One region of the Microbacterium sp. KNMS genome, then DNA from elsewhere that is predicted to be linked to it. Evidence: predicted binding sites of a transcription regulator. Region 1 holds the regulator's gene; each other region holds the start of a gene.

Region 1 (10,469 bases):
GCGTAGCCGAGGCGGCGGGAGACCTCGGAGACCCCGGCACCGCCCGCGAGCAGGTCCTGCGCGGCCGCCATGCGCACCTCCGTCAGGTATCCGAGCGGCGACCGTCCGACGACCGAGCGGAACCGCTCGGCGAAGACCGAGCGAGACATGGCCGCGATCGCGGCCATCCGCTCGACCGTCCAGTCGCGCCCGGGCTCCGCGTGGATGGCCTCGATCACGCGCGCGAGGAACGGATCCGCGGTGCGCGCGGGCCATCCGTCGGGTGCGCAGCCGGCGACGGCCCACGCGCGCAGCGTCGCGAGAGCGAGCGTCGTCGCCATGAGGCGGCAGATCACGGGAGCCGCCCCGGCGTACGGGCTCGTCACCGCGGGGAGGCCGAGGTGGGCTGCGAGCGCCGCGGCGGCGGGCTCGATGCGCGAGAATCCGCTGACCGACACGAGATCCGGCACGATCGCGAGCTGCCGCTGGACGGACTCGGATGCGCTCAGCCGCGAGACGATCACGAAGGCTCCGTCGCCGCGGATCCGCATCGGCTCGCGGCCCAGGGAGAGAAGCGTGTCGCCCGCGACGAGCTCCGTCGGCGGGGCTCCGTCGCGCGCACCGCAGTCGTAGGCGCGCGGCGGCAGGGCCAGTGCCCCCTCGAGCACGTACACGAGCGCGGCATCGCCCGTGCCGAGGGCGATCTCCCGCTCGATGCGGAGCCGGTCGGTGCTGCGCACCTCCCACTCGAGCGACGACAGCAGGCGCTCGAGCGCATCGCCGTCGCGCAGTGCGGGGAGCGGGGTCAGCAGCGTCACACCGGCGTGAACCGCGGTCGGCGCGCCCCTATTCCGTCTGCGTCAGAGGAGACCGTGCCGCGCGAAGGCCTTCGCGAGGCCGTCCTCGTCGATCGGAGCGGTCACCTCGTCTGCCGCCTCCTTCGCCTGCAGCGTGCCGTTGCCCATCGCGATGCCGACGCCCGCGAGCTCGAGCATCTCGAGATCGTTGTTGTTGTCGCCGATCGCGATCGCGTCGGCGAGGTCCATCCCGATCCGATCGACCAGCTCGCGGATCGCGCTGCCCTTGGTCACCGCGGGCATCGACACCTCCCCGCTCGCCGTGCCCATGCCGGGGATCGTGCCCGTGATGACCGTGAACTCGGCGCCCACGGCACGCTGCACGGCGTCGTAGGCCCCGAGGTCGTCGCCCGAGAACACGGCCTTCGCCGTGCGGTCGTGGCGCAGCGGCGGGATCTCGCCGAGGTACCGGCCGAGCCCGCGATCCGAGACGCCCTCGCCATCCGAGACGCCGAGCTGACGGCGCAGGTGCCGCTGCATGCCCGTGGTGGCATAGAAGTACTCGCGCCCCTGGAGCACGTAGTCCAGCCCGAGCGCGTCGAACTCCTCGCGCAGCCTCCGGCAGGACGCCTCGGGCATGAGGCGCTCGATGATCCACTCGCCGTCGTACTCGACGAACGCGCCGGCGCCCGCGACGATGCCGTCGAACCCGATGTCGGTCACCTGCACGTCGACCTCGTACGGCGTCCGCCCCGTCGCGAGCAGCACGAGGTGGCCGTTGGCGCGAGCGCGGCGGATGGCATCGGGCGTCGAGGGCGGGATGGTCCCATCGTGGTCGAGGATCGTCCCGTCGATGTCGAGGAACACGATGCGACGGCGGGCGGTGCGGGGCATGCTCCCGACGCTACCCGCCCCGGATCACCGCGCGGCCTTCACGGGCAGCAGCAGGAGGAATCCGAGCAGGAGGACGAGCACGAGGCCGAGGATGCCGAACGTCGTCTGGTGCGTGACGGTGATGAGGAGCGCCCACGCGGCCGAGGCCATCCAGCTCGCGGCGCGCCCCGTCGTCGCGTAGAGGCCGAAGATCTCGCCCTCGCGGCCCGCGGGCGTGACCCGGGCGAGGAACGACCTCGACGCCGCCTGGGCCGGTCCGACGAACACGCACAGGATGAGCCCGCCGATCCAGAACACGGTGCGCCCGGCATCGGCGAGTGCGAAGACCGCGAGCCCCGCGAGGGTCATCGCGCCGAGCGAGAAGAGGATGATGCGCTTGGGCCCGAACCGGTCGTCGAGGCGACCCGAGATGATCGTCGAGACGCCCGCGATGACGTTAGCGGCGACGCCGAAGATCATGAGCTCGAGCGTGCCGAAGCCGAAGACGGTCGCAGCGATCACCGCGCCGAACGTGAACACCCCGGCGAGGCCGTCGCGGAAGACCGCGCTCGCGAGGAGGAACCAGAAGGTCGGGCGCGTGGCGGGGGAGCGGTAGAGGCCGGCGACATCCTTCACGAGCAGCGCGTACGACTGCACGAAGCCCACGCGGCGCTCGGGGCGCCCGAGCGAGGGCTCGGGCACCTTCACGAAGATCGGGATGGCGAACGCGATCGTCCACAGCGCGCAGCCGACCGCGATGACGCGGAACGGGAGGCCGCCCTCCGACGAGAGCCCGAACCAGTCGCCCAGGTAGAAGACGATGACGAGAGCGAGGGCGACGATGCCGCCGAGGTACCCGAACCCCCAGCCGAGGCCCGAGATGCGCCCGATCGTCTTCGGCGTCGCGATGCCGACGAGGATGGCGTTGGAGTTGACGGCCGCGATCTCGCCGAACACCATGCCCGCTGAGATCAGCGCGACCCCCAGCCAGAACAGGGTCGGGGTGGGCTCGACGAACCACAGGCCGAGCATGCAGACGATGAGCGCCCCCGTGCCGATCCCGAGCCACAGCTTCTGCCGGCCCGCGGCATCCGCCTGCTGTCCGAGAACCGGCGCGAGCAGGAGGATGAGGAGGCCCGCGACCGTGGTGCCCCATCCGAGGCCCGACGCGAGGTCGGCGAGAGCCGCGACCTTGACCGGGTCCTCGTCGGCGAGACCCTGCACATCGGGCGGAAGGAAGGCGTCTGTCGTCAGGTAGAGCGCCGTGAAGATGAACGTGAGGATGACCGTGTTGAACGGCTGGGTCGCCCAGTCCCAGAGCGCCCAGGCGAAGACGGTGCCGCGCGATGCGGGAGCGCGCTGAGGGAGCTCGAGCCCCATCACGGTCAGCGCGGCGGTGTCGGCGGCCGCGGGCGGCGCGGAGGGGCGGGCGGGCTCGGGCATGTCGGTCACGCTAGGCCTCCTCGGTGAACGCGCGGTGGCGCGCCGTCGCGCCGTCTGCCGCCCGTTCTCCCGCTGAGACTAGTGTCCGGCGTCGAGACCTGTGTTCCCGACACCGGTCTCGACGACCGGCGCTAGTCTCGGACGCCCGCTACACCGGTCTCGACGACCGGCGCTAGTCTCGGACGCCCGCTACACCGGTCTCGACGACCGGCGCTAGTCTCGAGGGCGCGGGGTGAAGTTGAGTCGGGCTGTATCAAGTTTCTTGACTTCCCCCGGCTGTCGCCGTACGCTTGAGTCAGCGCGACTCAAGATCGCGCGCAGACTTCAGGCAGCGACAGAAGGAGAAGCAACATGGCACGTGCTGTGGGTATCGACCTCGGGACGACCAACTCGGTCGTCTCGGTCCTCGAGGGCGGCGAGCCGAAGGTCATCGCCAACGCCGAGGGCTTCCGCACGACCCCGTCGGTCGTCGCGTTCACCAAGGACGGCGAGGTGCTCGTCGGCGAGACCGCGAAGCGCCAGGCCGTCACCAACGTCGACCGCACCCTCGCGTCGGTCAAGCGCCACATGGGCACCGACTGGACGTTCAAGGTGGACGACAAGTCGTACACGCCGCAGGAGATCTCGGCGCGCATCCTCCAGAAGCTGAAGCGCGACGCCGAGCAGTACCTGGGCGACACGGTGACCGACGCCGTCATCACCGTGCCCGCGTACTTCAACGACGCCGAGCGCCAGGCCACGAAGGAGGCCGGCGAGATCGCGGGCCTCAACGTCCTGCGCATCATCAACGAGCCCACGGCCGCCGCCCTCGCGTACGGTCTCGACAAGGGCAAGGAGGACGAGCTCATCCTCGTCTTCGACCTCGGCGGCGGAACCTTCGACGTCTCGCTGCTCGAGGTGGGCAAGGACGACGACTTCTCGACCATCCAAGTGCGTGCCACGGCGGGCGACAACCGCCTCGGTGGCGACGACTGGGACCAGCGCCTCGTCGACTACCTCATCAAGCAGTTCAAGGACTCCACGGGCGTCGACGTCTCGAACGACAAGATCGCCCTGCAGCGCCTCAAGGAGGCTGCGGAGCAGGCGAAGAAGGAGCTCTCGAGCTCGACGTCGACGAGCGTCAACCTGCCGTACCTGTCGCTCACGGAGAACGGCCCCGTGTCGCTGTCCGAGACGATCTCGCGCGCGAAGTTCGAGGACCTCACGAAGGACCTCCTCGAGCGCACGAAGAAGCCGTTCCAGGACGTCATCCGCGAGGCGGGCATCAAGGTCTCCGACATCGCGCACGTCGTGCTCGTCGGCGGCTCGACCCGCATGCCCGCGGTCAGCGAGCTCGTGAAGAGCGAGACGAACCAGGAGCCCAACAAGGGCGTCAACCCGGACGAGGTCGTCGCCGTCGGCGCCGCCATCCAGGCGGGCGTGCTGAAGGGCGAGCGCAAGGACGTCCTCCTCATCGACGTCACCCCGCTGAGCCTCGGCATCGAGACCAAGGGCGGCGTGATGACCAAGCTCATCGAGCGCAACACGGCCATCCCGACCAAGCGCAGCGAGACTTTCACGACCGCAGACGACAACCAGCCGTCGGTGGCCATCCAGGTCTTCCAGGGCGAGCGCGAGTTCACCCGCGACAACAAGCCGCTCGGCACCTTCGAGCTCACCGGCATCGCGCCGGCGCCCCGCGGCGTGCCGCAGGTCGAGGTCACGTTCGACATCGACGCGAATGGCATCGTGCACGTGTCCGCCAAGGACAAGGGCACGGGCAAGGAGCAGTCGATGACCATCACGGGCGGCTCGTCGCTCTCGAAGGAGGACATCGAGCGGATGGTCCGCGACGCCGAGGAGCACGCGGCCGAGGACAAGAAGCGCCGCGAGGCTGCGGATGTCCGCAACCAGGCCGAGACGCTCGCGTACTCGATCGAGAAGCTCATCTCGGAGAACGACGACAAGCTCCCCGCCGACGTGAAGGACTCGGTCAAGGCCGACGTCGACGCGCTCAAGACCGCGCTCGCGGGCGAGGACGACGACGCCGTGAAGGCCGCGTTCGAGAAGCTCAACGAGAGCCAGACCAAGCTCGGCGAGGCGATCTACCAGCAGGCTCAGGCCGCGCAGGAGCAGGCGCCGCAGGACGCCCCGGCCGGCGAGCAGAGCTCGGCGGATGAGGACGTCATCGACGCCGAGGTCGTGGACGACGAGGACGAGAAGAAGAGCTGATGACGGACAAGGACTTCGAGGAGCCCCAGGGCGAGCAGCCCGACGGCGACGAGGTCCAGCCGGACGCCGAGGGGTCGGAAGCCGCCGCTTCCGACCCCGCGGCGCAGCCGGCTGAGACCGCGGAGGAGGGCGACGGCCTGACGGTCGACGACATCCTCGGCGCCGAGCAGACCGACGAGGCGGCGGAGGCGGAGAAGAGCGACTACGAGACGCAGCTCCTGCACGACCTCAAGCGCCTCCAGGCGGAGTACGCGAACTACCGTCGCCGCACCGAGGAGCAGCGCGAGATCGAGATCTCCCGCGCGAGGGGCGAGGCCGTGAAGGGCCTCCTCCCCGTGCTCGACGACCTCGACCGCGCCGAGAAGCACGGCGACCTCGCCGAGGGCAGCCCGTTCTCGGCCGTCGCGGCCAAGGTGCGCGGCGTCGCCGAGCGCCTGGGCGTCGTCGCGTTCGGCGCGACCGGCGAGACGTTCGACCCGCAGCGCCACGAGGCGATCTTCCAGCAGCCGGTCCCCGGCACGACCGAGAGCACGATCCTCGAGGTCGTCGAGGTCGGCTACCTGCTGGGCGACGTCGAGCTGCGCCCCGCCAAGGTCGTCGTCGCCGTCCCGGCGGAATGACTCCCGGTCGGCCCCGCTGCGGCGGGGCCGACCGCTTTCCGGATCACGCGTAGAGCATTCGCAAGAAGAAGGTGCAGATGGCCAGTCAGGACTGGTTCGACAAGGACTTCTACAAGATCCTCGGCGTCGACAAGAACGTGAGCGACGCGGATCTGAAGAAGACCTACCGCAAGCTCGCGCGCAGGTACCACCCTGACTCGAACCCGGGCGACGCGGCTGCGGAGTCGCGGTTCAAGGAGATCAGCGAGGCGTACTCGGTGCTCTCCGACCCCGAGCAGCGCAAGGAGTACGACGAGCTGCGCGCGATGGGCTCGGGTGCGCGGTTCACCGCGCCCGGCGGCGCCGGCGGCGGGTTCGACGACGTCTTCAGCCGGTTCACGCAGCAGCGCACGGCGTCCCCCGGCGACTTCGACGACATCTTCTCGATGTTCTCCGGCGGGGGCGGAGGCTTCGGCTCCGGCCGCTTCGGGCAGTCGACGGGCGGGTACCGCGGCTTCGGCGGCCCCCAGCGCGGCGCCGACGTGCGTGCGCGCACGACGATCGACTTCACGACGGCCGCCAAGGGCGAGACCATCACGCTCCAGGGCGAGGACGGCAAGCCGTTCAAGGTCAAGATCCCCGCGGGCGTCGCGGATGGCCAGAAGATCCGCCTGCGCGGGCGCGGGCGTCCCTCGCCGGACGGAGGGGAGAGCGGCGACATCGTCGTCGAGGTCGCCGTCCGATCGCACCCCGTCTTCACGCGCGACGGCCTGAACGTCCGCGTGACCGTGCCGATCACGTTCACCGAGGCGGTGTTCGGCGCGACCATCGAGGTTCCGACGCTCGGTGGCGACCCCGTGAAGCTGCGCGTCGCCCCCGGCACGCCCTCCGGCCGCGTGCTCCGCGTCAAGGGACGCGGCATCGCGTCCAGCAAGGGCACGGGCGATCTCCTCGCCGAGGTGCAGGTGGCTGTGCCGTCGCATCTCGACGACGCCGCGCGCGAGGCGCTCCTCGCCTACCGCGAGGCCGAGCCGAAGGAGAACCCCCGCGCTGAGATGATGGCGAAGGCGAAGCAGTAACCCGCTGCCGCCATCCGCCCCCGACACCTTCAGGAGGTGAGCACCATGCCGATCCCGGTCGACCCGGCCGACATCGACCCCGATGCGCCGATCTTCCCCATCGCGGCGGCTGCCGAGCTCGCCGCCATGCACCCGCAGACCCTGCGGCAGTACGACCGCATGGGCCTCGTCGTCCCCGGGCGCACGCGCGGCGGATCGCGGCGCTACTCCCTGCGCGACATCGAGCAGCTGCGCGAGGTCGCGCGGCTGTCGTCCGAGGGTGTGCGCCTCGCCGTCATCGAGCGCATCCTGCACATGGAGAACGAGGTGCAGGAGCTGCGCGGCCGTGTCCGGGAGCTCGAGCGCGAGCTGCGCGCCGAGCGCGAGCAGCGTCCGGGCGCGCGCGTGTTCGCGACGAGCGCGAACGGCGCAGTCGTGACGCTGCGCGCGGGCACCCGCGTGCGCCGGCAGACCGACGTGGTGCTCTGGCGTCCCACCGACTGACGCCCGCAGGCGTGCGCGGCCCCGCGCTACACGAGGCGCTTGTCGGCGTCGGGATGCGGGACGGTCCGGTATGCCCAGACCGAAGCAGCGAGCAGCCAGGCGAAGCTGATGACGACGGCGAGCCACAGGAGGGCGACCCCCACGGGCGCGGTCGCAAGCGCCGCCCCGGCCAGGAACGCGGCGACGACGGCGATGCCTGCGATGCGCGAGAGCAGAGCGTGTCGCCGCTCTCCGCGTGCTCGGAAGAGCCGCGCGAGCAGGAGGGCGGCGACCGCGAACGCGGCGAACTCGAGCGCGCCGAGGACGAGATGCAGGATGCCGCTCGCGCTCATGCTCATCTCCGAGCCCGGCGGGAATCCGCCTGCGGGATCGGGCCGGAAGATGCCCGCCAGCGCGATCGAAGCCCCGGCGACGATCACGGCGACCCCGACGCCGCGAGCGCGACCATCGGGCGTGCGAAGGAGGCCCCAGCCTGCGATGACCACCATGAGGCCGGTGAGGGCGAAGTTCACGACCTGAAGCCAGCCGACGTCGCCGAGGGTCAGCAGGCTCAGGGCGTGCCGCGAGAGGTCGAACCCTTCACGGGTGAGAGCCAGGGTCAGGCCGAAAAGCAGATAGAACGGCCCTGCGACAGCACCCCAGCCGAGCATCGATCGGGTGACCGCCGCGCGTGCATCGAAACCGTTGGTCATGATCGAACCGTAGCGGATTGCTACGAAAACCGAAAGACTTCTCCGCGGGAACGGACACGGGGCCCTGCGAGGATGAGACGGTGTCCGAATCCGTGCCCGATATCAACAGCGGCGATTCCGGGGTGTGGCGCGTGCTCGACCGCTACCGGGAGCTGGAGCTCCAGCTTGCGATTCTGGGGCACCATCTCAGTGCGCAGGTCGGACTCCGCCCGGTCGAGCTGCAGTGCTTCAACCTCGTTCACCGCCACGGACCTGTCCCGATCGGCGAGCTGTCGCGCATGCTGGCTCTCCCACCGGCGACGACGACCGGGATCGTCCGTCGTCTGGTCGAGCAGGGATGGGTGGCGCGCGAGCGCGCGGAGGCCGATCGCCGGACGGTGCTCGTGCGGCCTCTCCCCGATCACCTCCCGAGGCTGTTCGGTCTGCTCGCACCCCTCGGCGAAGACCTGAACTCGGCACTGGCGGGGCTCGACGAGCACGCGCTCGGGGTCATCGCCGATTTCCTCGGCCACGCCGCTGCGGCGACGGAGCGGGCGAATGCCCGGTCCGTCTGATCCGCCCGCTCACGCGGGATCCAGGCCCCGAGCGTGTCGACGCCCAACGATCGAGGACGACGCCGTCAGGGCTCGATGCGCGAGTGCTCGCCGAGGCGGTGCCACGTGCGGTTGTGATAGACCAGCGCGTCGCCGACGTCGCCCGGGTGGATGTCGCGCTCGATGTGCGACTGCAGTGCGTGGGCCGCGACGACCGTCGACGTGCCCGCATCCATCCGGTCGATGACCGCGCAGCGCACCCACGCGCGCACGCCCTCGTACACGGGCTCGCCCGTGGCGAGGCGCGTCCACGGGTGCTCCTGGGCGAAGCGGTCGACGCCGCTCGCGGCGCCGAGCTTCGCCACCTCCAGATCGTGAGCGTCGAGGAAGTGCACGACGACGGTCTCGGCGCGCGAGAGAACGTCCGACGCCGACGACAGCGCCGAGATCGAGAACACCAGGAGCGGGGGCTCGGCGCTCACCGACGCGACCGAGGTCGCCGTCAGGGCGACGGGCCCGTCGCCGGCATCCGCCGTGATGACGGTGACGCCCCCGGGGTGCCCCCGGAAGAGGGCCTTGAAGTCGTCGGGCGACAGCGACGGCGCGAAGCCGTGACGCGGGGTCTCGGCAGGCACGTCGGCGGGTGACGCCTCAGACGCGCGCATCGGCCAGCTCCTCGCGCAGGATGGCCGCGCCCGCGCTGAGCGCGCTGAGCTTGCGCAGCGCGACCTCCCGGGGGAACGGCGCCATGCCGCAGTTCGTGCTGGGCACGAGCTTGTCCGCGTCGACGTAGGCGAGCGCACGGCGGAGGGTGTCGGCGACCTCCTCGGGGGTCTCGACCGTCTCATCCGCGACGTCGATCGCGCCGAGCATGACCTTCTTGCCGCGGACGAGCTCGACGAGCTCGAGCGGGACGCGGGAGTGGTGGCACTCGAGCGAGACGATGTCGACGGCCGACCGCTGCAGAAGCGGGAACGACTCCTCGTAGTGGCGCCACTGCGAGCCGAGCGTCGCCTTCCAGTCGGTGTTCGCCTTGATCCCGTAGCCGTAGCAGATGTGCACGGCGGTCTCGGCGCGCAGCCCCTCGCACGCGCGCTCGAGGGCGGCGACGCCCCAGTCCTTGACCTCGTCGAGGAAGACGTTGAAGGCGGGCTCGTCGAACTGGATGATGTCGACGCCCGCGGCCTCGAGCTCCCTGGCCTCCTGGTTGAGGATGGTCGCGAACTCCCACGCCAGTTTCTCGCGGCTGCGGTAATGAGCGTCGTAGAGCGTGTCGACCATCGTCATCGGGCCCGGCAGCGTCCACTTGATCGGGCGGTCGGTGCTCGCACGGAGGAACGCCGCGTCGTCGACGAACACGGGGTGCTCGCGGTGCACCGCGCCGACGACCGTCGGAACGCTCGCGTCGTAGCGGTCGCGGATGCGCACGGTCCTGCGCTGTGCGAAGTCGACGCCGTCGAGGTGCTCGATGAACGTCGTCACGAAGTGCTGGCGCGTCTGCTCCCCGTCGCCGATGATGTCGATGCCGCGGCGCGTCTGCTCCTGGACGGCGATGCGCATCGCATCCTGCTTGCCCTCGGTCAGCGCGGCGCCCTCGAGCTTCCAGGGGGACCAGAGCGTCTCCGGCTCGGCGAGCCACGACGGCTTGGGAAGGCTGCCGACGATCGAGGTCGGCAGGAGCGCGGGGGTCATGGATGGTCCTCCGGGGGTCATGCGACGAGAACGGGGTCGCCGGCGGTCCACTGCTCCAGCAGCTCGCGGTTCGGCTCGATGAAGTGCT
Region 2 (10,469 bases), on a different contig from region 1:
ACGACGGTCGTCGTCGAGAGCGCCGTCGACGTGCCGTCGTCGGTCGGGGAGGGCACGGCGGTCGAGCTCTGGGCGGCGCCCCTCCTCGAGCAGGGGGTCTACGACGAGCCGCGCATCCTCGTGGCGGACGCGACGGTCGCCGCCGTGCTCCGCGACGACGCCGTGATGGGCGCGGCAGGAGCGTCGATCGAGCTCGTGATCGACCGGGCGCGCGTCGCCGACGTGCTCGCGGCGGTGTCCTCGGGCGCCGCGCTCTCGGCTGTCCCGCAGTCCGGAGCCGGATCGTGAACGTCGTCGTGGCGCTCGACGAGCCGCGCGGGTCGGCCCTCGCGGAGGCCCTCGAGGACGAGGGCCTCTCGGTCATCGCGACCTGGCCGTCCGAGACGATCGCCCGCTCGCTCGGCGATCCGACGGCCGAGGTGTGGGACGTCCTGCGCTCCGCCGAGGCGCTCGTCCTGCCGGCGTCCCGCACGGCGCTCACGCACGGCGTGGTGGGCGCCTGCGATCGGCACGGCGTCCGGATCGTCGCACTGGGCGAACGCGCGGGCGAGGCGCGCCTCGCGCGCGCGTTCGGCCTCGCCGATCCGCTGCCCCTCGCGGTGGAGGGCTGGCGCCTGGCCGAGGCCATCCGGAGCGGATCCCTGGCGGTGCGCGCCGTCGGCGGGGAGCGAGGGCGGGTGGTGGCCGTGTGGGGCGCGCACGGCGCGCCGGGGCGGACGACGGTCGCCATCGAGCTCGCCGTCGAGACCGCGCGCACGCGCGGCCACGTCGCGCTGGTCGACGCGGACACGCACGCGCCCGCGGTCGCCATCGCCCTCGGGCTCGCCGACGAGGGGCCCGGGTTCGCGGCCGCCTGCCGTCAGGCGGAGCTCGGCGGGCTCGACGCCGCGGAGCTCACGCGCCTGAGCCTGCCCGTGGGCGGCGCCGACGGCATCGTCGACGTCCTGCCCGGGCTGAACCGGGCAGCACGGTGGCCCGAGCTGTCGGAGCGGCGCGTGGCGTCGGCTCTCGAGGCGTGCCGCGGATGGGCCGACGTCACGGTCGTCGACACGGCGGCGTCGCTCGAGGCCGACGAGGAGATCATGAGCGACCTCGACGGGCCCCGCCGCAACGCCGCGACGCTCGCGGCCCTCTCGTCGGCAGACGTCGTGGTCGCGGTCGCCGCGGCGGACCCGATCGGGATCGCGCGGTTCCTCCGCGGATACGCGGAGCTGCGCGCGATCGTCGGCGCGACCCCGGTCGTCGTCGCCGTCAACCGCCTGCGCACGGGCCCGCTCGGCATCGACGCCCGCGGCCAGGTCCGGCGCACGCTCGAGCGATTCGGCGGGGTCGACGACGTCTCGTTCCTGCCGCTCGATCCTCGCGCGGCCGACGCCGCCCTCCTCGCGGCGCGCCCCGTCGGAGAGGTCATGCCGCGCTCGGCCCTGGCTCAGGCCGTCCGCCGTCTCGTCGCGCGCGTCGACGGACGCCGCGGCGACGAGGAGGCGGCGCTCATCCCGCTCGGGCCGGAGCGGGGTCGCCGCATCGCGCGCCCGGCGCGGCGAGCGCGCGGACGCGGGGAGGACGGCGTGCGGTCGGCATAGACTCGACGCGTGTCGACCCTCAGCGATCTCGTCTCCGCCCAGGGCCGTTCGAGCGAATCGGATATCGAATGGCTGCACCGTCTCGCCGGCGACGGGCAGCTGCTCGCCGATCTGGCCTCGGCGGACATCGTCTTCTGGGTGCCCACGTCGGACGACTCCTACATCGCGGTCGCGCACACGCGCCCGGGCGGCGCCGCGACGCTCTTCTATCGCGACATCGTCGGAGGCCGCGTCCGACCGCAGTGGCAGGCGCAGGTCCGCGAGGCGTTCCAGACCGCGCAGATCGTCGACTCGTCCTCGCCCGAGTGGTTCGAGGAGACGCCCACGCGCGTGCGCGCCGTGCCGATCGCGATCCGGGAGGACGACGGCCTCCGCGCGATCGGCGTGCTCACGCGCCACACGAACCTCGGCGACGTGCGCACGCCGTCGCGCCAGCAGATCACCTTCAACGACTGCGCCGACGATCTCTTCCGGATGATCGCGACCGGCGACTTCCCCGACCTCTCGGCGCCGACCGGGCCGCGCAGGGGCGCCCCGCGCGCCGCCGACGGGCTCATCCGCCTCGACGTCGACGGCATCGTCACGTTCGCGAGCCCGAACGCGCTGTCGGCGTTCAACCGCATCGGCTTCGCGGAGGAGCTCGAGGGCGAGAACCTCGCCGACGTGACGAGCCAGATCCTGCCGGCGTCTCATGACACCGACGAGCGCCTGCCGATCCTCGTCTCGGGCCGTGCGCCATGGCGCAGCGACATCGAGGCGCGCGGCGTGACCGTGTCGCTGCGCGCGATCCCGCTCAAGGACCACGGTCACCGCACGGGCGCGATCGTCCTGTGCCGCGACGTGAGCGAGCTGCGCAGCCAGGAGCAGGAGCTCATCACGAAGGACGCGACGATCCGCGAGATCCACCACCGCGTCAAGAACAACCTGCAGACGGTCGCCTCGCTGCTGCGGATCCAGGCACGGCGCACGACCTCGGAGGAGGCGCGCGAGTCGCTGCTTCAGGCCATGCAGCGGGTCGCCGCGATCGCCGTCGTGCACGACACGCTGTCGGAGGGGCTCGCGCAGAACGTCGACTTCGACGAGGTGTTCGCGCGCGTGCTGCGCCTCGTCGCGGAGGTGGCGGCCGCGCAGAACACGGTCGCGCACACGCGCACGAAGGGCCGATTCGGAACGCTCCCCAGCGAGTACGCGACGCCGCTCGCGCTCGCGCTCACCGAGGTCGTCACGAACGCCGTGGAGCACGGGCTCGCGGGGCGCGAGGGCGAGGTCGAGATCGTCGCCGACCGCGACGACACCCGCCTCGAGGTGCGCGTGCGCGACACCGGCAGCGGTCTGCCCGATGGCCAGGTCGGCCGCGGCCTCGGCACGCAGATCGTCCGCACGCTCATCCAGGGAGAGCTCTCCGGGACGATCGACTGGTCGACGATCGACGCGCCGGACACGGCCTTCCACGGCGGGACCGAGGTCACGATCGCGGTTCCCCTGAGGTGGATCCGCAGCTGACCCGGACATGAAGAAGCCCCGCCGAGGCGGGGCTTCTTCAGATGACGGTGCCTTCCGGTCAGCTCGCGCGACGGTGCCTCAGGTCAGCTGGCGCGACGGGCACGAGCGGCGCGGCGCTTGAGCGCGCGGCGCTCGTCCTCGCTGAGGCCGCCCCAGACGCCCGAGTCCTGGCCGGTCTCGAGGGCGTACTGCAGGCAGATCTCGGTGACCGTGCAGCGAGCGCAGACGGACTTCGCCTTCTCGATCTGGTCGATCGCGGGGCCGGTGTTCCCGACGGGGAAGAACAGCTCGGGGTCGACGGTGAGGCAGGCGGCCTTGTCGCGCCAGTCCATAGGAATGCTCCTTGCGGGGTGGGGTTTCTCAGGGAAAGCACAGCGTGGCAAAACGGGTGGATTACGCTGGATGTGCGACGGACCTGTGCAGGTTCCGCCCCACCACGCTGTGGGAAACACACCGTTAACAATTGTCATACACGCGAGGTTCTCGGGCAAGGGTTTTTTCTGTCCGTTCCCTGATCGTGCGTGCGGTGTGAGGCACGGGGAGCGAGGAGAGCCATGGCCACCAGCGCGACCGCACGGACGGCTGCCGTGCTCGTCGGACTCGAGGCGGTGGGCGTGCTCGCCCTCGCCGGCTGGCAGGTGCTCGCGCTCGGCTCGGCGGATGTCGCCTCGATGCCCAGCGCGATCGCCCTCCTCCTGCTCACGCTCGTCGGCGCCCTCGCCGTGGGCGCCTTCGCGCGCGGCATCGCACGAGGCCTGTCCTGGGGACGATCCGGCGCGATCGTCGTGCAGCTGCTCATCATCGCGGTCGCGATCGGCGCCGCGACGGGGGAGTACGCGCATGTCGCCGCCGCGGTCGGCCTCGCGGTCCCGGCCGCGATCGTGCTCGCCGTGCTGCTCTTCGCCGCGCGCGATGCCGGGCGGGCTCAGCCCCGCGCGCTCGACGACTGAGCGGAGCGCCGCTCGAGGAGCGTGTGCGCGAGGAGCGTGCTGCCGGCGACGGCGGCCGGCATCGCGACGATCGCGCCCAGGGGCACGAGCAGGCACACGTGCGTCGCCATCCCGAATCCCGCGACCCGTGCGCGGGAGCCGCGCCGCAGCGCCCGTCGCTCCTGCGCCCCGATGCCTCGCGCAGACAGCGCACGTGCCGAGAGCTCGTCGGAGAGCACCCAGCCGGAGAGCGCGGCTCCGACGACGGCGGCGAGCGGTGCGCCGACCACGGGGACGAACCCGAGCGCGACGCTCGCGACGGCGATCGCGAGCCCGCGGGCGATGAGCGACGCGCTGTCTGCGACCGATCGCCAGAAGCCGTGCGCGCTCTCGGGAACGGACCCCGTGCGCGCGGCCTCGACCGAGCGCCAGACCCGGTCGTAGAAGGGCTCGCCCACGAGCAGGGTGAGGGCGGTGAACGTCGTCACCGCCACCACGAGTCCGCCCGCGAGCACGGCGGCGCCGATGAGCACGCGCACGAGGATGGTCCAGATCGCGGCCCAGTCCTCCGCCCAGGGGGTGAGGCCCTCGGCGATCGCGGGAAGGAGCGCTCCGAGGGTGATGAGCGCGGCTGCCATCGCCGCGCCGACGATCGCGGCGGGGATGAGCGCGGCCGCCATCACGCGCGGATCTCGCCGCCACCAGCCGAACCCCTCCAGCAGCGTGCGCACGCCCGCCCAGAACTCGCTCATGCGTCCATGAAAGCAAACGCCGTGCGCCGCGGGCTCACTCCTCGGGCTCCCAGCGGAGCAGATCGCCCGGCTGGCACTCCAGCGCCTCGCACAGCGCGTCGAGCGTGGCGAAGCGGACGGCCTTGGCGCGTCCGTTCTTGAGCACGGCGAGGTTGGTGGGGGTGATGCCGATCCGCTCGGCGAGCGCGCCGACTGACATCTTCCGGCGGGCGAGCATGACGTCGATGTCCACGATGATCGGCACTCAGATCACCTCGCCGAGCTCGTCCCGCAGGGCCTGCGCCTCGTGCTCGCGCGCGATCGCCTGCCGCAGCAGCGCCTTCATGACGACGACGAGCAGCGCCATCCCCCCGAGGACGAGCGACGCACCGCAGACGAGGCCGACGAGACCCGGGGCCGCGCTGCCCGGGGCGAGGAGGATCGCGAGCGCGAAGGCGAGCAGGGCGGCCGCGGCGATCGCCCCGATGATGACGTCGACGTAGCGGAAGGACGACTCCGAGAAGATCGAGCCGCGCCGGACCCTGGTGAGGAGCTGCCACACGCACACCCCGAAGACCTGCATCGTCGCGACGCCGAGCCCGAGGATGACGACGAAGGCGACCCGCGACGCCGTCTCCACGCCCTCGAGGTCGACCCAGATCAGCGGGAGGAGGAACGCCTGCACGACGACCGACCCCGCAAGGGCGAGGGCGATGACGACGCGCAGGATGAGGATCGTCGCTCTGCTCACGGTCGCTCCGCTCGTTGAACCACAGCGGAAATCTATCGATAGTCGTTCGATAGTGCAAGTCGCTCGACAGATTCTCGCGGGCGGGAATAGCGCGCACGGGATCGCGTTGATCTTGATAGACTCCGACTCAAGTTCCATACTTGATAGGGAACGACGCAACTTTCAAGGAGATGCCGGGACATGCCCGAGAACAACTTCCCCCAGGATGGGCCGAGCTCGTTCGACGAGTTCCTCGCGCGCTATCTGCAGGGCGAGCGTGCTCGCGCGAGCCGCTCGATCGATCTCAGCCGCTTCCTCAGCTCGCGCACGCAGGAGCTCCTGCAGCGGGCGGGGCGCTACGCCCTCGGTCGCGGGCAGCTCGAGCTCGACGCGCTGCACGTCCTCCACGTGCTCGTCGGCGACGCGACCGTCGCCGACGCGATCTCGCGCGTCGGCGGAGACCCCGAGGGGATCGCACGGGAGGCCGAGGAGCGGCTTCCGCGCGAGGGTGCCTCGGCCCACGTCGACGCCGCCGCGGTGACGGCGGCCGTGCAGCGGGCGCTGTTCCACGCGTTCCAGGTGGCGCGCTCGTCTGGCTCGACCTATGTGGACCCCGAGCACCTCTTCTTCGCCCTCGTGCTCGCACAGGACACGCCCGCCGGGCAGATCCTCGCACGCTCGGGCGTGACCGCGGAGACCCTCACCCAGGGCGCGCGCGAGAGCGTGGACCCGCAGGCCGCGCCCGAGCAGGGCGCAGGGCGGACCGCGGGCGGATCGATGCTCGAGAAGTACGGCACCGACCTCACGGCGCTCGCGCGGGACGGCGAGCTCGACCCGGTCATCGGCCGCGCCGACGAGATCGAGCAGACGATCGAGATCCTCTCGCGCCGGACGAAGAACAACCCCGTGCTCGTGGGCGAGGCCGGCGTCGGCAAGACCGCCGTCGTCGAGGGCCTCGCGTCCGCCATCGTCGCGGGAGCCGTTCCGGAGCAGCTGCGGAACCGCCGGGTCGTCGCACTCGACCTCCCCGCGATGCTCGCGGGCACGCGCTACCGCGGCGACTTCGAGGAGCGCCTGACGAAGACGATGGAGGAGGTCGCCGCGCAGAAGGGCGAGCTCATCCTCTTCATCGACGAGATCCACACCCTCGTGGGCGCCGGCGGCGGGGGAGAGGGAGCCATGGACGCGGGCAACATCCTCAAGCCGCGTCTCGCTCGCGGAGACCTGCACCTCGTCGGCGCGACGACGCTCTCCGAGTACCGCAAGATCGAGAAGGACGCCGCGCTCGAGCGCCGCTTCCAGCCCGTGCGGGTCGGCGAGCCGTCGCCCGCGGACGCGATCGCGATCCTCGAGGGGCTCCGCCCGGCGTACGAGGAGCACCACCGTGTCACCTACACCGACGACGCGCTGCGGGCGGCCGTCGAGCTGAGCGACCGCTATCTGTCCGACCGCGTGCTGCCGGACAAGGCGATCGACCTCATCGACCAGGCCGGCGCCCGGGTGCGGCTGCGTCTGGGCGCTCCCGTCGACACGCAGGAGCTCGTCGCGCGTCTCGCGGAGCTCGAGGCGGAGAAGAACGCCGCGGTGTCGGCCGAGCACTACGAGGAGGCCTCCCGCATCCGCGACGAGATCGCGACCGTGCAGGCGCGCCTCGCCGACGCCACCTCGGCCGACGGAGCCGGCCGCGCGATCGTCGACGAGCCCGAGATCGCGGCCGTCATCAGCCGCGCCACCGGGATCCCCGTGAACCGCCTCACCGAGAGCGAGCGCGAGCGTCTCGCCGGTCTCGAGGAGGAGCTGCACGCCCGCGTGATCGGCCAGGACGATGCGGTGACGGCGGTCGCCAAGGCCGTCCGCCGCAGTCGCACGGGCATGGGCGACGCCCGCCGCCCGGTCGGGTCGTTCCTCTTCCTCGGGCCGACCGGCGTCGGGAAGACCGAGCTGGCGAAGGCGCTCGCGGCGAGCCTGTTCGACGACGAGAGCGCCGTGGTGCGCTTCGACATGAGCGAGTTCGGCGAGCGGCACACCGTCTCGCGCCTCGTCGGGGCCCCTCCGGGATACGTCGGATACGACGAGGCCGGTCAGCTCACGGAGCGCGTGCGGCGCAACCCGTACTCGATCGTGCTCTTCGACGAGATCGAGAAGGCGCACCCCGACGTGTTCAACCTGCTCCTGCAGGTGCTCGACGACGGGCGGCTCACCGACGGGCAGGGGCGCACCGTCGACTTCCGCAACACGGTCGTCGTGATGACCTCGAACCTCGGCTCGGAGTTCCTGACCTCGCGCTCGGGCGCGATCGGCTTCTCGGCCGCGGGGCGCGAGTTCGACGAGAAGGATCTGCGCGACCGCGTGATGGGGCGGCTGCGCGAGTCGATGCGCCCCGAGTTCCTCAACCGCATCGACGAGATCGTGCTCTTCCGCAAGCTCGACGAGCAGCAGCTCGCGCAGATCGTGCACCTGCTGCTGGGGGCGACCCGCGCGCGGCTGGCCGCGCGCGATATCGCCCTCGAGGCGACCGATGCCGCGGTGGCGTGGCTCGCCCGCAACGGCTACGAGCCCGAGTTCGGCGCTCGACCGCTGCGCCGTCTCATCCAGCGCGAGGTGGACGACCGCATCGCGGATCTGCTCGTGACGGGGGAGCTCGCGGACGGCGGCTCGGTCACGGTCGATGCGATCGACGACGGTCTCGTCGTCCGTGCGGAGCGGATGGCTCCGGCAGCCGCGTGAGAGATCGGAGGGCGGACGGGGCGACCCGCCCGCCCTCCGTGCACTAGAGTGGCGGCATGACAACCCGTTGGTATGCGTATGACGAGTCGGCTCTGGAGGGGCCGTCGCGGATGTAGCGTGCCGACACCTCCAGAGCCGACAGGGCAGAGCGATCGCTCTGCCCTTCGCCGTATCGGCGGGCTCTGCGCAAGAGGGTCCGCCCCGACCAGGGACAGGACCTGCCATGGACACCATCGAGGCCGCATCCGACATCCACGTCGCCTCGTTCACGACCCTCCCGAGCCCCGCTGAGATCGCCGCAGAGCTGCCCGGCGCCGACAGCGCCCCCTTCGTCGGCGCCGCGCGCGAGGCCGTCCGCTCGGTGATGACCGGAGACGATCCCCGCCTGCTCGTCGTCGTCGGCCCGTGCTCGATCCACGACCCGGCCGCGGGGCTCGACTACGCCGCGCGGCTCGCGGAGGAGGCCCGGCGCCACGACGAGGATCTCCTCGTCGTCATGCGGACCTACTTCGAGAAGCCCCGCACGACGGTCGGCTGGAAGGGACTCATCAACGATCCGCACCTCGACGGAAGCCATGACATCGCGACCGGACTGCGTCTCGCCCGCCGCTTCCTCCGCGACGTCACGGCGCTCGGTCTGCCCTGCGCGACCGAGTTCCTCGAGCCGATCAGCCCGCAGTACATCGCCGACCTCGTCACGTGGGGAGCGATCGGCGCGCGCACGACCGAGAGTCAGATCCACCGACAGCTCGCCTCCGGCCTGTCCATGCCGATCGGGTTCAAGAACGGGATGGACGGCGGCATCCAGGTCGCGATCGACGCCGCTAGGGCGGCGGCCGCGCCGCAGGCGTTCCTCGGAATCGGCGCTGACGGCCGCGCGAGTCTCGTCGCGACGACCGGCAACCCCGACACCTCGGTGATCCTGCGCGGAGGGGCGGACGGCCCGAACCACGGCCCCGAGCACGTGCAGGCCGCGGCCTCGCGCCTCGCAGCTGCCGGCCTCGCGCCGCGTCTCGTCGTCGACGCGAGCCACGGGAACAGCGGGAAGGACCACGTGCGGCAGTTCGCGGTGGCCGGCGAGATCGCCGAGCAGGTCGCCGCGGGCGGCGCGATCGCGGGTGTCATGCTCGAGAGCAATCTCGTCGCGGGCGCGCAGCCGCTGGATGTCGCCCGCGGACCCGCCGGGCTCGTCTACGGCCAGAGCGTCACGGACGCATGCCTGTCCTGGGAGACCACGGTCGACGCGCTCGGCCTGCTGGCGGCAGCCGCGCGCGCGAGGCGGGGCGGACGCGCCGGGTAGGCTCGAGCGGTGACGACCAAGATCGTGCTCGACGTCGACACCGGCATCGACGACGCCCTGGCCATCCTCACGGCGTGCCGGGCGCCCGAGATCGAGCTGCTCGCGTGCACGGCGACCTGGGGCAACATCGATGTCGCGCAGGCCGCGCGGAACACCGCGTACGTGCTCGACATCGCGGGGCGCTCCGACGTCCCGGTTGCCGCGGGGGCCGCCGGTCCGTATGACGGCACGGCGCCGGAGTTCTCGACGGCGGTCCACGGTGCCGATGGGCAGGGCGGCAGGGCGGACCTCGATTTCGCGCCGGTCCTCGCGCGCGAGAGCGCGGTCGATCTGCTGCTGCGGCTCAGCCGCGAGCACGCGCACGAGCTCGAGATCGTCGCGGTCGGGCCGCTCACGAACCTCGCGCTCGCCCTGGACGCGGATCCCGATCTTCCGTCCCGCGTGCGCGCCGTGACGATCATGGGCGGCGCGTCGTTCGTCCCCGGCAACGTCACCCCGGGGGCCGAGGCGAACATCTGGCACGATCCCGAGGCGGCCCAGCGCGTGTTCGACGCCGCGTGGCCCGTCACGATGGTGGGCCTCGACGTCACGATGCGCACGCTCCTCACCGAGGAGCATCGCGCGCGCCTCGCCGCGGGCGGCCGCGCCGGGCGATACGCGGCAGACATCCTCGACCACTACTTCGGGTACTACGCGCAGGTGACCGGCGAGCGCACCTCGGCGAACCACGACGCGCTCGCGGTCGCGGTCGGGTGCGGGCTCGTGTCGACCGTCGTCGCGCCCGTCGTGCACGTCGAGGTCGACACGACGCACGGTCCGAGCCGCGGTCGCACGGTGGCCGATCTGCGCGGCATGTGGCGCGGATGGCCCGAGGTCGACGGCGCGCGCCATCGGGTCGTGCTCGAGGTCGAGCCGGGCTTCGAGGACCGGATGGTGGATCTCATCGCGAGCGCCTGACCAGCCGCT
Region 3 (10,469 bases), on a different contig from region 1:
CGTCGGGCGCGGGCACCGCCCAGATGCCGCCGTCGAACTCGCCCGCGATGTCGGGGTCGCTGATGATCGACGGCGTGCCGAGGGTCGCCGCCTCGAACGGGGTCATGCCCTGGGTCTCGAAGCCGATCGAGGTCTGGATGAGGGCGTCGGCGGCTGCGATGCGCGCGAGAGTCTGCTCGTAGGGGAGCCGGCCGGCGAACCGCACGCGGTCGCCGAGCCCCCGCTGCGCCACGAGTCGCCGCGCCTTCTCAAGTTCGAAGCCCCCGCCGATGACCTCCAGCTCGGCGCGCACGCCGGCGTCGGCGAAGGCCTCGAGCGCGGGGAGGAGCCGCTTCTCGGGCGACATGCGCCCGAGCCACACGAAGCGCGGACGCCCGGGGGCGCGGAGGATCGGGGCGGCCTGCAGCACGCGCGCGCGGACGTCGTCGTCGATGCCGTTCCACACGACGTCGACGGGCGCGAAGACCCCGTGCTCCTCGAGCCGCCGCGCGAAGTGGCGCGACGGCGCCGTCACCGCCGACGCACCGCGCGCGAGGCCGCGCAGGTACGCCCATCCGTCGTCGCCCGGTCCTGAGCCGGGCAGGGCGCGCCGTCGCCACGCGTTGAGCGCCCGGAGGACGAGACCCGGGAAGGGCGCGGTCGCCTCGATGCCGACGTCGACCCGGTTGTGCATGGTGTGCACGACCGGAACCCGGAGCCGGCGCGCGAGGCGATGCCCCAGGAACGCGCCCCAGAAGTCGGCCTGGACGTGCACGAGGTCGGGCAGCGGCGTGCCCTGGGCGACCCGGCGGGTCAGCGCGTGGTCGATGAACGCGTCGGCCGAGGCACCCGGCCAGGCGAACGAGTACTCACGGTCCCACGTGACGGGCACGGACGGCAGGTCGAGGTAGGCGGGGTCGTCGCGGTTCACGGGGTCGCGCGACCAGCGCCGGGGCGCGACGACGGTGACGACGTGACCCGCCCGCTCGAGGAAGCTGCGCTGCAGCCGCGTCGAGACCTGCGCCCCGCCCAGCGTCTCGACGTGCTGGTCGCCGAAGATGACGATGTGCACGGCGTCAGGCGGGGAGCGCTTCGCCCCGGTACAGCGCCTCGAACGTGTCGAGCGTGCGCGTGATGTCGTGGGCCTCGACCATCCGCAGGGATGCTCTCTGCATGCGCTCGCGCTCCTCGGGAGCTGCCGTGAGCACATCCGTCAGCCGCGCCGCGAGCGCGTCGACGTCGCCCGGCTCGAAGAGGTAGCCGTTCTCGCCCTCGTGCACGAGGTGCGGGAGCGCGACGGCGTTGGCCGCCACGACCGGCAGACCGGACGCCATGGCCTCCATGGTGGCGATCGACTGCAGCTCGGCGATCGAGGCGATCGCGAACACCGAGGCGCGCGTGAGCGCGTCGCGCAGCACCTCGTCGGTCGTGTGGCCGAAGAACGTCACGCGGTCGGCGATCCCCAGCTCGTCGGCGAGCCGCTCGAGCAGCGGGCGCTGGTCGCCGTCGCCGACGAGGTCGAGCTTGACGTCGAGGGCGGGATCGAGACGCGCGATCGCGCGGAGGAGCACGTCCACGTGCTTCTCGGTCGTGATGCGCCCCACGAACACGACGCGGTTCTCCGTGCGGGGGGAGAGGTCGGCCGTGTACTGCGACTTGTCGATGCCGCAGCTGATGGGGATGACGCCGGCGATGTCGATCGTCGCCTCGAGGAAGTCGGCGGCCTTGCGCGTCGGGGTCGTGACCGCCGCGGTGAGGTCGAACGTGCGCTTGGCGTCGTCCCACGCGAGCTTGACGAGGAGGCGGTTGAGGGCGGGCGGCAGCTTCGTCGAGTCGACGATGTTCTCGGGCATCACGTGGTTCGTGGCGATCACGGGGATGCCGCGCTTGCGCGCCTCGCGGGCGAGGCCGCGGCCGATGACGATGTGCGACTGGATGTGCACGACGTCGGGCTTCACGGCGTCGAGGACCTGGCGCGCGTAGTGCTTCGAGCGCCACGGCCACACGAATCGGAGCCACTCGTGCCACCACAGGTGCACCGACGGCAGCCGGTGCAGGGTCATCGGCTGGCCCTCGATGACCTCGGTGCGCGGCGCCGTGCGCTTCCACGCCGTGTTCGGCGCGCTCACGTGCACGTCGTGTCCGCGCTGGACGAGACCCGCGGCGAGGCGCTCCGCGAACCGGGCCGCCCCGTTGATGTCGGGCGAGAACGTGTCGCACCCGAGCAGGATGGTCAGTCGGTCGGACGCGGAAGTGGTCACGGATGCCTCACAGTGCAGTTCGTGGCGGCGCCATGCGGCCTGGGGGAAGTCTTCCCGAGCCTATTGCAACAGTTTGGAGCTGACTGTGAGGCGTGCCGACGCGGCTCAGCCCTGCTCGGCCCACCACGCGCGCAGCCGTCGCTCGGCCTCCTCGGGGCCCAGCGCGCCCTCATCCAGGCGCAGGTCGAGCAGGAACCGGTACGCCTGCCCGACCACCGGGCCCGGGCCCACGTCGAGGATCCGCTGGATCTCGTTCCCGTCGAGGTCGGGGCGGATGGCGTCGAGCTCCTCCTGCTCGCGGAGAGCCGCGATGCGCGCTTCGATGTCGTCGTACGCGTGCGCGAGACGCGCGGCCTTGCGGCGGTTGCGCGTCGTGACGTCGGCGCGGGTGAGGATGTGCAGGCGCTCGAGCTCGTCGCCCGCGTCGCGCACGTAGCGCCGCACGGCGGAATCCGTCCACGCGCCCTCGGCGTAGCCGAAGAAGCGCAGATGCAGCTCGATGAGCTTCGAGACCGAGCCGATCGTCTCGCCGTCGTAGCGCAGCGCCTGCAGCCGCTTCTTCGCCATCCGCGCGCCGACGAGGTCGTGGTGGTGGAACGAGACGGCTCCGCCGGGCTCGAGCTTGCGGGTGCGCGGCTTGCCGATGTCGTGCAGGAGGGCGGCGAGGCGCAGCTTCACATCGGGCTCGGCGTCCGGATGGCGCGCGCGCTCGTGCTCGATGGCCTGCGCGAGCACGGTGAGGGAGTGCTCGTAGACGTCCTTGTGGTGGTGGTGCTCGTCGACCTCGAGGCGCAGCGCGGGGATCTCGGGGAGGAACTGGTCGATGAGGCCCGTCTCGACGAGAACGCGCAGCCCGCGCACGGGGTCGTCGGTCTGGAGGAGGCGGGTCAGCTCGCCCTGGACGCGCTCGGGGCTCACGATCGCGAGCGTCTCGCGCAGGTCGGCGATCGCCGCGAGCGTGCCCTCCTCGATCGCGAAGCCGAGCTGCGCGGAGAAGCGGGCGGCGCGCAGCATGCGCAGCGGGTCGTCTCCGAAGCTGACCCGCGGATCGATCGGCGTGCGCAGGACGCCCGCGACGAGGTCCTCCACGCCGCCGGTCGGGTCGACGAGCCGCACGTCGGGGACGCGCAGCGCCATCGCGTTCACCGTGAAGTCGCGTCGCGTGAGGTCGGCCTCGAGGGTGTCGCCGAACTCGACGGTCGGCTTGCGCGTCTCGCCGTCGTAGCTGTCGGCACGGTAGGTCGTGATCTCGACCTGCTCGCCCTGCACGCGCGCGCCGATCGTGCCGAACGCCCGGCCGATGTCCCACTGCGCGGAGGACACCGGCGTGACGATCCGCAGGATGTCGTCGGGGCGCGCGTCGGTCGTGAAGTCGAGGTCGTTCGTCGTCCGCCCGAGGAGGGCGTCGCGCACGGGTCCGCCGACGACCGCGAGGTCGTGACCCGCATCGGCGAACGCCTGCGCGAGGGTCGCGACCACGGGCGACGCCGCGAGGTCGCCGAGGCGCGCGAGACCGGCGGCCATGTTGAGCATGGCTTCCAGGGTACCGGGCGGTCGCAGGGCGGCCCTCGAGACTAGCGTCCGTCGTCGAGACCAGCGCCCGGTGCACTGGTCTCGGCGACGAGCGCTAGTCTCACGGACCCGGGGGGCGGGGGCCGGGGCCGGGGGCCCGGGGGCCGGGGGCGGGGTCAGGCGGGGGCGAGGAAGCCGTCGAGGACGAGCTCGCGGACGGCGGACAGGAGCCCCGCACGCAGCGCGTCCTCGTCCGTCTCGAGCAGCTGCGCGAGCGCCGCGACGATCTGCCCCAGGGCGAGCTCCCCGTCGCACGCGCCGACGAGCGCGGCGAGCGCCGGGGCGGCCTGCACGGAGCGCCCGAAGCCGCCGCCCTGACGCAGCTCGATCACGCTGGGGTCCGCGGCGCCGGGGAGGTGGTGACGAGACTCGGTGACGTCGGGCGCCGCCCGCAGGTGCAGGGCGAGCAGCTCGGCGTCGGCGAGGGGCGCGATGCGGTCGTGCGCCGCGAGCACCGCCGCGAGGTGCGTTCCGAGCGCGCCCTCCGACGGGATCGCCTGCGTGACGCGCTCATAGCGCGCGAGCCGCGGCGCGCCATCCGCCCTCCTCAGGAGCACGTAGCCGAAGCCGATCGCCGTGACGCCTCGCTCCGAGAAGTCGTCGAGCCAGGCGTCGAGGAGTCGGTCGTGCTCGGGGCTGCCGGGGGCCGTGCCGCCGTCGCGGATCCACATCTCGGCGTAGGCGATCGGGTCGAGCTCCTCGCGCTCGATCACCCACGCCTCGAGAGCGACGTCGGACGCCTCGACCCAGGCGCGCATGCGGTCGAGCCCGGGCACGCCGTCCTTCGTCTCCCAGTTCGCGAGGAACTGCGCGGTTCCGCCCGGAGCGAGGTGGCGGCCGACGCCCGCGACGACCTGCTGCACGAGCGCATCGCCGACGAGCCCGCCGTCGCGGTACTCGTACGCGGGCACGCCCATGACCCGCGGCGTGATGACGAACGGCGGATTCGACACGATGCGGTCGAACACCTCCCCGGCGACGGGGTCGAACAGCGACCCGGCCCGCGTCTCGATGCCCGTCGCGCCCGCGAGCGCCGCATTCAGCTCCGCGAAGCGGAGGGCGCGCCGGGAGATGTCCGTCGCGACGACCCGGTCGGCGAAGCGACGGGCGCGCAGGGCCTGGATGCCGCACCCCGTGCCGAGGTCGAGGACCGTCCGCACGGGAGTCGGAAGCTGCAGACCGGCCAGCGTGAGGGATGCTCCGCCCGCGCCGAGCACGTGATCCTCCGCGAGCGCGCCCCCGCCGAGGGCGATCTCGTCGAGGTCGCTCGCGAGCAGCCACTCGCCCGGACCGCGGTCGTCGTGGAAGGACTGGGGGCGGATGACCGCGAGCGGCGCGACGACGTCGGCGTCGACCGCGGCGAGTCCGAGTGCGACGAGCCCGCGGGCGCCGACTCGGGGGAGCGCGGCGTCGACCGCGGTGAGCGGCTGCCCGACGCCGAAGACGAGCAGCCGCGCGAGGACGGCGAGCGCGTCGTCGCGCTCGCGGATGGCCCGGAGGGCGGGGGCGCGGAGCCCGCGCCCGATCGCGTCGTCGGCCTCGACTCCCCACATCGCGCGCAGCGCCTCGGATCGGAACCGGGCGGCCGAGAGGTCGGCGGCGAGGTCGCGGCACAGGGCGGAATCGGGGTGCGGGCTCACCCGACCATTCAACCGCGCGCTCGTGTCATCCGCTTCCCCGCGCCGCTCCGAGCGAGCTCGAAGGGAGCTCACAGCGCACTTTTAGCACTCTCCCCCTGAGAGTGCTAATTTGAAACATGAGTCGATGCGACTCAAGGTGATGTTGCGAACAGCGCCGAGCGAACAGAGGAGGACGATCACGATGGCGATGTTCTTCGATCCGTTCCGTGAGTTCGACCGGGTGGCCGAGCAGCTCTTCGACCGCCAGGGCCCCCGCCTCATGCCGATGGATCTCTACCGCGATGGAGACCACTACGTGCTGAGCGCCGACCTTCCCGGCATCGATCCCGGAAGCGTCGACATCGATGTCGACGGCCAGCTCCTGACCATCCGCGCCCAGCGGACGGGCCGCAGCGAAGAGGGCGTGAAGTGGATCACGCGCGAGCGGCCGACGGGCGCGTACATGCGTCAGCTGAACCTCGGCCAGGGCATCGATACCGAGCGCATCACGGCGACCTACGAGAACGGCGTGATGAGCGTGCTCATCCCGATCAGCGAGAAGGCGAAGCCGCGCAAGATCGAGGTGCAGCGCTCGGGCGACAGCAGCCAGACGCTGACGGCCCCCGAGCTCACCTCCTGATCCCCCGGATCATCCGCGCGCACAGGGAGAGGGGCAGATGCGATCGCATCTGCCCCTCTCCCTGTGCGCTGGCTATGCGTCGCGACGCGCGCCCTCCGACGGCGTCACCGTGAAGGTGTGCGGCGCCCGGAAGCCGCGTTCCGCGAAGGCCGCACGGGCCGCCTCGGCGACGGCGTCGACTCGATCGGCGTCCACGAGCGCGATCGCCGCGCCGCCGAAGCCGCCGCCGGTCATCCGCGCGCCGATCGCACCCGCCGCGAGCGCGGCCTCGACGGCGGTGTCGAGCTCGGGCACCGAGATCTCGAAGTCGTCCCGCATCGACGCGTGCGACGCCACGAGGAGGTCGCCGATGGCCCGCGGCCCGGCCGAGCGCAGCGTGGCGACGGTGTCCAGCACACGCTGGTTCTCCGTCACGATGTGCCGCACCCGGCGGAAGGTCACCTCGTCGAGCGTCTCCGCGGCGCGCGCGAGGTCGTCGACCGACAGGTCGCGCAGCGAGGGCACGCCCATGTCGGCCGCGCCCTTCTCGCACGAGGCCCTGCGCTCGCGATAGCCGCCCGTCGAGTGCGCGTGCGTGACCTGGGTGTCGATGACCAGCAGGGCGAGCCCCTCCCGGGCGAAGCCGAGGTCGACGGACTCCGTCGCGAGGGTCCGGCAGTCGAGGAAGGTCGCGGCGTCGGGCCGGCCGAGCGTCGACGACACCTGGTCCATGATGCCCGTCGGCGCGCCGACCGCCTCGTTCTCCGCCGTCCGCCCGATCTTCGCGATCGAGAGACCGTCGAGCCCGAGCTCCCACAGATCGCTGAGCGCCGACGCCGTCGCCCCCTCGATCGCCGCCGACGAGGACAGTCCCGCGCCGACCGGCACGTCCGATGCGAGGGCGATGTCGAGGCCGCCGACGTCCGACGCGCTGCGCCCGCTCGCCGCGAGGGCGGCCCAGGCGACGCCGAGGGGATAGGCGGCCCACTCGGGCACCGATCCGCTCTGCACGGCGTGACCCGCTGCGCCGTCGAAGGTGGCCGCGAGCGCGTCGATCGACAGCTCGAACGGGGCCCGGTCGAGGGTCGAGATGACCCGGATAATGCGGTCGCCTCGCATGCCGACCGCGGCATACGTGCGGTGCTCGATCGCGAACGGGAGCACGAAGCCCTCGTTGTAGTCGGTGTGCTCTCCGATGAGGTTGGCGCGCCCCGGCGCCGACCAGACGCCCACCGGCTCTCCGGCGGTGAGCGAGCGGAGCAGCTCGATCGCCTCGTGCTGCGCGGTCATGCCCCCACCGCCTCGCGCAGTCGCTCTGCGGTCTGCTCGGGCGGGACATCCCCGATCCACGCTCCCATGGCGGCCTCCGATCCGGCGAGGTACTTGAGCTTGTCGGCCGCGCGACGCGGCGAGGTGAGCTGCAGGTGCAGCCGCGCCGTGTCCCTCGCGACGTCGACGGGCGCCTGATGCCACGCCGCGATGTACGGCGTGGGGGTGTCGTAGAGACGGTCGACGCCCCGCAGCAGACGCAGGTACACCGAGGCGAGCTCGTCGCGCTCGGCGTCCGTGAGAGCGGCGAAGTCGGGGGCGTGGCGCCGTGGCGCGAGGTGCACCTCGACGGGCCATCGCGCGGCGAACGGCACGTACGCGATCCAGTGCTCGGCCTCGAGCACGACGCGGGGACCCTGCTGCTCGAAGGCGATGATCCTCTCGAACAGATCGGCGCCCTCGCGCTCGATGGCCTGCAGCAGGAGCTTCGTGCGCGGCGTGATGTAGGGGTACGCGTAGATCTGGCCGTGGGGATGGTGCAGCGTCACGCCGATCTGCTCGCCCCGGTTCTCGAACGGGAAGACCTGGCGGATGCCCGGCAGGGCCGAGAGCGCGGCGGTGCGGTCTGCCCATGCCTCGATGACGGTCCGAGCGCGGGTCTCCGTCTGCGTGCCGAAGGAGCCCTCGCGCTCGGGGCTGAAGCACACGACCTCACAGCGGCCGACCGACGTGCGGCTGCGGCCGAGCCCCGGCGCGTCGAGGTCGTCGAGGCCGAGCGGCGGGTCGACGGCGGCGGGCGCGTCCCCCGTGGCGACGTCGAGTGCCGGGCCGAACGACGGCGACTTGTTCTCGAAGACCGCGACGTCGTAGAGGCTCGGCACCTCCGACGGGTTCGTCGGCGTCTGCGGGGCGAGCGGGTCGAGTTCGGCCGGCGGCAGGAACGCCCGGTTCTGGCGCGCGGCGGCGACCGAGATCCAATCGCCCGTGAGCACGTCGCGACGCATCGTCGCCGTCTCGGGCCGCGGACCGAGCTCGCGCTCGTCGATGCGCCGCTCCTCGGGCAGCGTCGTGCCCGGGTCGTCGTAGTAGATGAGCTCGCGCCCGTCGGCGAGACGCGCGACGCGCTTGACCACGCCGGCGCCCAGCGTCGTCCCCGGTGCCACCATGGCTCCTCCGTTCCTGCGCGATGCCGCGCGTGTTGACGTCAACATGGATGGTAGTGCAAAGTGGGTCGCAGGAGAAGGGAGACCCCATGGCGCAGGTGTCGGCCGCCGACGTCGCCCGACTCGCCGGGGTCTCGGGCCAGACCGTCTCGCGCGTCGCCAACGGATCTCCTCGCGTCGACCCGACGACCCGCGCGCGGGTCGAGGCCGCCATGGCTCAGCTCGGCTATCGGCCGAACCGCACCGCGCGCGCCCTGCGGACCGGCCGCACCCGCACGATCGGCGTCGTCGTGCGCACGCTGGCCTCGGTCGGCAACACCCGCATGCTCGAGGCCGTCACGCAGGCCGCGTCGGCCCGGGACCACGCCGTCCTCGTGGTGACGCTCTCGGAGGACGCCGAGCGCGCCGACACGGCGTTCGCGGCGCTCGCCGACCACGGCGTCGACGGCGCCGTGGTCCTCAACGAGGCGACACCGAGCATCCACGAGGCCGCGGAGCCCGGGTTCCCCGTCGTCGCGGTCGACGCCGACACGAGCGAGCGGTTCACCGTCATCTCGTCGGATCACGCCGGCGGCGCCGAGAGCGCCACCGCGCACCTCCTCGCGCAGGGGCACGCCTCCGTGCATCATCTGGCCGGCCCCGCGGGCTCGTTCGCCGCCGCCGAGCGCGAACGGGGATGGCGCGCCGCCCTCGCGGCGAGGGGCGCGACCGCGCCGCGTCCTCTGCGCGGAGACTGGACGGCCGCGACCGCCCGCGATCTCGCGGAGGAGCTCGTCGCGGACCCCGCGGTGACCGCGGTCTTCGCGGCGAACGACCAGATGGCGCTCGGCGCCCTGCACGCCGCCCACGCAGCGGGGCGCGACGACCTCGCTGTCGCCGGGTTCGACGACGTCGTCGACGCGGCGGACTACTGGCCGCCGCTCACGACGGTGGCGCAGGACTTCGACGAGCTCGGCTCGACCGCGGTCGACCTGCTCCTCGCGCTGCTCGCGGGCGACGTCGTGGCCGACCGCACGATCGTGCCCACGCGCCTCATCGTCCGCGAGAGCTCGCTGCGGCCCCGGTGACCACTGCGGCACGCCTCGCAGGGCGCGTCCAGCCGTGTTCGTAGGATTGAACGGTCCCGTGCGCCCTCGCACGACCCGATGAGCAGGATGTCCATGACCCACCGCCGCACGGCCGAGGCACGCAGCTGTCTGCGACGTCTGGGCGCGCCGACCGCGGTCCTGCTCGCGCTGCTCCTGGGCGCCCAGCCCGCGCTCGCGTCGGTCCCCGATGCGACCTCCGAGCCATCCGATGCGCCCCGCCGGCACGTGACCGCTCCGAAGGAGAGCGGGCAGGAGGCGCGGGTCGGCGTTCCCGCAGACGCGGACGACGACGACCAGGCGCCCGCTCTCTCGCTCCTCCCCGCACAGCAGGGAGTGCTCGGCGCCGGTGCCGCCCTCAACGCGACGGCGACGATCGCCAACCCCGGCGCGGAGGCGCTGCCGGCGGGCACGCTCCGCCTCGACATCGCGCGCTCGGCACTCGGCGACCGCGCCGCGCTGGACGCCTGGCTGACGTCGGGCGACGCCGACGGAGACTTCGCGACGCTCCAGACCGCACCGGTCGACGAGGTCGGCGGAGGCGCGAGCGCGACCGAGGAGCTCTCGGTCGCGGCGGATGTCGCCGGCCTCGAGGGCCTCGCAGCCGGCGTCTACCCGCTGCGCGCGACGCTCGGCGCAGGCGCGTCCGCGGTCGAGGGCCGCAGCGTCGTCGTGGTCGCCGACGGCGAGCGCGCGCCGGTCTCGGTCATCGTCCCGATCACCGCGCCGCCGACCGCGGCGGGGCTCCTCACCGCCGACGAGATCGGCACCCTGACCGGCCCCGACGGCGCGCTGTCGCAGGCGCTCGAGGCCGTCGCCGGCACGACGGCCGTGCTCGCGGTCGATCCGGCCATCCCGGCGGCGATCCGCGCGCTCGGCACGGCAGCGCCCGCTGCCGCCCT

The links. The regulator HspR, encoded in region 1, represses chaperone genes until heat shock. The targets are predictions, from matches to a motif close to AAGTTGAGTCNNNNNGACTCAACTT.
Region 2: a site for HspR is predicted at 5,607-5,631, ahead of ACWXWW_RS11910 (ATP-dependent Clp protease ATP-binding subunit). Genes of this name have one in related genera too.
Region 3: a site for HspR is predicted at 5,566-5,590, ahead of ACWXWW_RS05390 (Hsp20/alpha crystallin family protein). Genes of this name have one in related genera too.

What each region holds. Positions count from the first base shown of each region.
Region 1 covers NZ_JBSQBP010000005.1:63,561-74,029, forward strand. Annotated here, with positions in the region: gene ACWXWW_RS04760 (helix-turn-helix transcriptional regulator) at 1-797, opposite strand, end outside; gene ACWXWW_RS04765 (Cof-type HAD-IIB family hydrolase) at 840-1,670, opposite strand; gene ACWXWW_RS04770 (MFS transporter) at 1,695-3,092, opposite strand; gene dnaK (molecular chaperone DnaK) at 3,444-5,303, shown strand; gene ACWXWW_RS04780 (nucleotide exchange factor GrpE) at 5,303-5,923, shown strand; gene ACWXWW_RS04785 (DnaJ C-terminal domain-containing protein) at 6,001-6,981, shown strand; gene ACWXWW_RS04790 (heat shock protein transcriptional repressor HspR) at 7,027-7,464, shown strand; gene ACWXWW_RS04795 (DUF998 domain-containing protein) at 7,491-8,156, opposite strand; gene ACWXWW_RS04800 (MarR family winged helix-turn-helix transcriptional regulator) at 8,237-8,710, shown strand; gene ACWXWW_RS04805 (flavin reductase family protein) at 8,776-9,354, opposite strand; gene ACWXWW_RS04810 (methionine synthase) at 9,341-10,381, opposite strand; gene ACWXWW_RS04815 (DUF1852 domain-containing protein) at 10,399-10,469, opposite strand, start outside.
Region 2 covers NZ_JBSQBP010000017.1:77,246-87,714, forward strand. Annotated here, with positions in the region: gene ACWXWW_RS11870 (SAF domain-containing protein) at 1-288, shown strand, start outside; gene ACWXWW_RS11875 (AAA family ATPase) at 285-1,583, shown strand; gene ACWXWW_RS11880 (sensor histidine kinase) at 1,593-3,086, shown strand; gene ACWXWW_RS11885 (WhiB family transcriptional regulator) at 3,170-3,418, opposite strand; gene ACWXWW_RS11890 (histidine kinase) at 3,641-4,036, shown strand; gene ACWXWW_RS11895 (EI24 domain-containing protein) at 4,012-4,767, opposite strand; gene ACWXWW_RS11900 (helix-turn-helix domain-containing protein) at 4,802-5,011, opposite strand; gene ACWXWW_RS11905 (DUF2975 domain-containing protein) at 5,012-5,497, opposite strand; gene ACWXWW_RS11910 (ATP-dependent Clp protease ATP-binding subunit) at 5,678-8,203, shown strand; gene ACWXWW_RS11915 (3-deoxy-7-phosphoheptulonate synthase) at 8,427-9,503, shown strand; gene ACWXWW_RS11920 (nucleoside hydrolase) at 9,513-10,460, shown strand.
Region 3 covers NZ_JBSQBP010000006.1:7,303-17,771, reverse strand. Annotated here, with positions in the region: gene ACWXWW_RS05410 (glycosyltransferase) at 1-1,051, opposite strand, end outside; gene ACWXWW_RS05405 (glycosyltransferase) at 1,056-2,240, opposite strand; gene ACWXWW_RS05400 (CCA tRNA nucleotidyltransferase) at 2,346-3,773, opposite strand; gene ACWXWW_RS05395 (DUF7059 domain-containing protein) at 3,929-5,452, opposite strand; gene ACWXWW_RS05390 (Hsp20/alpha crystallin family protein) at 5,634-6,071, shown strand; gene galK (galactokinase) at 6,144-7,340, opposite strand; gene galT (galactose-1-phosphate uridylyltransferase) at 7,337-8,485, opposite strand; gene ACWXWW_RS05375 (LacI family DNA-binding transcriptional regulator) at 8,572-9,549, shown strand; gene ACWXWW_RS05370 (DUF6049 family protein) at 9,643-10,469, shown strand, end outside.